2 regions of the Aquabacterium olei genome follow, and region 1 is predicted to be linked to the other one. Evidence: predicted binding sites of a transcription regulator. Region 1 holds the regulator's gene; the other holds the start of a gene.

Region 1 (2,198 bases):
GTGATCGGCGGGCCGCTGGCCGTCGTCGTGGCCTCCTTGTTCACGGTCGGCATCGCCGTCAAGAACGTGGATCCGGTGCTGGACACATCCAAAGGCCAGGTGTCTTCCACGAACGAGTTGCCCGCGGTGAAGGCGCGCAACCATGCGGCTGAAGGCAGCACCCAGCCCGCGGAGCGCTGAGTGCGCCCCCGCCTGCGGGTAAATCCCGCAGGCAAGCCCGCCCGACTGGCGGAACATCAGGTCGTGTCCCTATTCCTGTGAGAGGAGTGCCGCATGACACAGCGTAGCTTGCACGCTGCCCAGATCCTCTGGCCCGCGTTCTTGGTCGCCGGGCTGCTGGAGATGCTGGTGTTTGCCTGGGTGGATCCCGGCATGCTGCAGATCGGCAGCTGGTATCCGGATGCCGACACCGTCTACAGCCTGACGTTCCTCGCCTTCTGGGCCTTGATTGCCCTGGCTACGGCGGCGTCGCACTGGCTGATGCGCCATGACGAGGTCGGGGCCAGACGGATCGAGCGGCGCGTTCGGCGGTCTCGCCATGGGCACGCTGCAGCGCGTCCCTGACTTCTGCTGCTTCGCCCCGCCGAAAGTAAAAACCCGCCAGCGGCGGGTTTATTCAAAGGCACATCAGGGATGCGGAATCAGCACCGCACGCTGTTGACCAGTGCGCGCAGGCCTGCTTCGTCGGTGATGCGGATGTCGCGCTGCTTGACCTCAAGCAGGCCTTCGTCCTGAAACTTCGAGAACGTGCGGCTCACGGTTTCGAGCTTGAGGCCCAAGTAGCTGCCAATCTCTTCCCGCGTCATGCGGAGCACCAGCGCCGAGGCTGAAAAACCACGCGCATGCAGGCGCTGCGTCAGGTTGAGCAGGAAGGCGGCCAGCCGCTCTTCGGCGCGCATGCTGCCCAGCAGCAGCATGACGCCGTGGTCACGCACGATTTCGCGGCTCATGATCTTGTGGAACTGGTGCTGCAGATCCGAGAACTCGCGCGACAGGTCTTCCAGCTGCGCATACGGGATCACGCAGACCTGAGAATCTTCCAGCGCAATGGCGTCACAGGCATGGCGGTCGGTGCTGATACCGTCCAGGCCCAGCAACTCGCCGGCCATCTGGAAGCCGGTGACCTGATCGCGCCCATCCTCGGAGGAGATGCGGGTCTTGAAAAAGCCGGTGCGCACCGCATAGACCGATCGGAAGGCATCGCCCGTGTGGAACAACGCGTCGCCCCGCTTGACGGTCTTGCGCGTGGCCACGAGCGAGTCCAGATGGCTCAGCTGCGGCTGGCTGAGCCCCACAGGGAGGCACAGCTCACGCAGATTGCAGCTGGAGCAGGCAACTTTGAATGCTTCGTATTTCATTGCACACGACGAACCGTTGGTGGAGCCCTTGCTCGAAGAGCGGCATGCGTCGGTGTTGCTCTGGTCCAGGACGGGGATGGTGTTATTCAACATGAGGAACCTCAAGGTCTTCCTGATTGTTGCCCGATCCCCGGACTCGAGGTTGAGGCAGATCAACCCGCAGCACTGCCAGTTTGGCACAGACTCCGTATATGAGCGACCAGGCCATGATAACCATTCAACCCGCCCCCATCATCTCGAGCGAGGTGCTGACTCGACTTGACGTGTCCGGACCACGCTACACCTCGTACCCGACGGCCGATCGGTTTGTGGAGGCCTTCGGGCCGACCCAGCACCGCCAGGCGCTCGTCCAGCGCAGCGAAGGGGCGGGGGCCATGGCGGGCGGTGCCGTGCCGCTGTCGCTGTATGTCCACATCCCGTTCTGCGAGTCGGTCTGCTACTACTGCGCCTGCAACAAAGTGATCACGCGCCACCATGGTCGGGCCACCGAGTACCTGGAAGCGCTTCGCTCCGAGGTTCAATTGGTGATCAACCAGATTGGCCGCGGTCAGGCCGTGTCGCAGTTGCACCTGGGTGGCGGCAGCCCCACCTTCCTCAGCGATGACGAGCTGGAAGGCCTGCTCACCATGCTGCAGGACGCCTTCCGTTTCGTGCCGGGCGGCGAGTACGCCATCGAAGTCGACCCTCGCACCGTGGATGCCGCGCGACTCAAGCGCCTGGCGGCCATGGGTTTCAACCGCTTGAGCCTTGGTGTTCAGGACTTCGATCCGCTGGTTCAGCAGGCCATCCACCGGGTCCAGCCCTATGAAATGGTGGCCGAGCTGATGAAAGCGGCCCGCG
Region 2 (2,198 bases), 1.5 Mb from region 1:
CTGTAGCTGATGTTGGTGATGCTCAGCACCGAGGTCTTGTAGTTCAGGTTGAAGCCCGAACTGGCGCTGGTGTTGCCCAGAAAGTCCGCCGCCGAGGGGCTGCTGAGGGAAACGGCCGTGAACGCCTCGCTCAGCTTGTTCGAGCTGGCATCGTACGTGGCGTCGCCGACCGACGAGAAGGTCGCGCCGGTCAGCAGTTGCGTGATGTCGGAGCTGAGGGTCAGAACGGCCTGGGTGGGCGCCGTGAAGGCCGCCGCATGAACGGCTGCGCCGGCCGTCAGGGCCGCCACCGCCACGCCCGCTTGCGCGAGCCGGGTCAGGGTGCTGTGCATGTGTATCACCTTAGATTGCAGTTGTTGGTTGGCACTGCCACAAGGCAGTTGAAACCATGCTGCAGCGGGCGCACGCCCCACCCCATATCGTTGACCCTTAAACACCCCCCAAGCGTGGGGCAGCATCCGGGCGCCTTGGGCCAGGATTGCTCGCGCTTTCGCCCCTGCGTTCCTGACGCACACAAAAAAGCCCCCTTGCGGGGGCCGTTTCAAGCGGCGCACCGGCCGGGCCGGTGCAGCGCCATCAGAAGCGGTAGCCGAGGCCGATGCCGAAGACGATCGGGTCAACCTTCACGGTGGCGGCCTTGCCAGCAACCGGGTGGGTCACATCGGCGCGGATATCGATCTTCTTAAAGTCCACGTTAAGCGCGAGTTCCTTGGTGATCGGGAAGTCAGCACCGATCTGGAAGGCCGTCCCCCAGCTGCTCTCTTCCAGCTTGAGAGCGTTGCCGTCCGGGTAAGTCAGCTTCACTGCCGAGAAGCGCGTGTAGTTCACGCCCGCGCCGATGTAGGGGCGCACGGTGGGATGGTCAGGCGCGAAGTGGTATTGCAGCGTGAGCGTAGGAGGCAAGTGGCGCAGGGTGCCGAGCTTCGCATCACCTGCGTAAACAGTGTGCTTCTGCGGCGAAGTGGCGATCAGTTCCAATGCAAGATTGTTGGTGACGAAGTAAGAAGCGTCCACTTCCCAGATGTACTTCGAGTTCACCTTGATGGCGTTGTCCGGGACGATGGGGCCGGTGCTTTCGTTGGCCGGCTCCAGGTACAGCGCGCGGGCACGCACCACGATGTCACCGGCAGCGGCTTGCGAGACGGCGGGGGTCAGGGCGGCGCAGGCCAGGGCAACTGCGGCGATCAGGCTCGAGCGGGTGAAGATGGTGCTCATGGTCGTTCCTTCTTGTTCAGTGGCTTGTGGATCGCCGGAGGGCTTTCCATGACATCATTGCAGCAAGCGGAACGTCGCCCGGACTTGTGCTGCATCAAGTCGCCACCCGGGCCGGGGCCGCGCGAGGGGCAGCGCCCCGGGTGCTTTGCGTCAGATCAGACATCGGTGATGCGTCCGCGCAACGCCGGGCGACACACCGCCCGGCAGCAGCACTCACGCGGAGGGCGTGAGGCCCAGGCGCTCGCAGATGGCCTTGACCGGGCCGGCCTGGTTCATCGTGTAGAAGTGCAGCCCCGGCACGCCCGCACAGCGCAGCTGGTCGCACAGGTCCGTCACCACATCGAGGCCGAAGGCCTGGATCGAGGCCTTGTCGTCGCCGAAGCCTTCGAGCCGGCTGCGGATCCAGCGCGGGATCTCGGCGCCGCACGCGTCCGAGAACCGCAGCAACTGGCTGCTGTTGGTGATCGGCATGATGCCGGGGATCACCGGGATGTCGGCGCCCAGCGCGGCCGCCTCGTCCACGAAGCGGAAGTAGGCGTCGCTGTTGTAGAAGTACTGGGTGAGCGCGGCGTTGGCCCCAGCCTTCACCTTCGTGACGTAGGCATTCAGGTCGGCCTGCGGGTTGCGGGCCTGCGGGTGCATCTCGGGGTAGGCGGCCACTTCGATGTGGAAGTGGTCGCCCGTCTCGGCGCGGATGAAGGCCACCAGGTCGGACGCATAGCGGAACTCACCGAAGCCGCCGTAGCCGCTGGGCAGGTCGCCTCGCAACGCCACGATGCGGCGGATGCCTTCGGCCTTGAACTGCTGCAGCTGGGCGCGCACGCCGTCCTTGCTGGCGCCGATGCACGAGAAGTGCGGCGCGGCATCGAAGCCCTCACGCAGGATGGCGCACACCGTCTGCAGCGTGCCGTCCTGGGTGGAGCCGCCGGCACCATACGTCACCGAGCAGTAAGTGGGTTTCAGTGGATAGAGCTGCTGGCGCA

The links. The regulator FNR, encoded in region 1, switches genes on or off when oxygen is low (the NO sensors DNR and NnrR bind a similar motif). The targets are predictions, from matches to a motif close to TTGATNNNNATCAA.
Region 2: the regulator FNR is predicted to act here: its motif matches at 1,300-1,313, upstream of DEH84_RS17095 (OmpW/AlkL family protein).

What each region holds. Positions count from the first base shown of each region.
Region 1 covers NZ_CP029210.1:1,461,062-1,463,259, forward strand. Annotated here, with positions in the region: gene DEH84_RS06530 (nitrogen fixation protein FixH) at 1-180, shown strand, start outside; gene DEH84_RS06535 (hypothetical protein) at 274-564, shown strand; gene fnr (fumarate/nitrate reduction transcriptional regulator Fnr) at 642-1,358, opposite strand; gene hemN (oxygen-independent coproporphyrinogen III oxidase) at 1,565-2,198, shown strand, end outside.
Region 2 covers NZ_CP029210.1:3,821,522-3,823,719, forward strand. Annotated here, with positions in the region: gene DEH84_RS17090 (PEP-CTERM sorting domain-containing protein) at 1-332, opposite strand, end outside; gene DEH84_RS17095 (OmpW/AlkL family protein) at 577-1,215, opposite strand; gene metF (methylenetetrahydrofolate reductase [NAD(P)H]) at 1,429-2,198, opposite strand, start outside.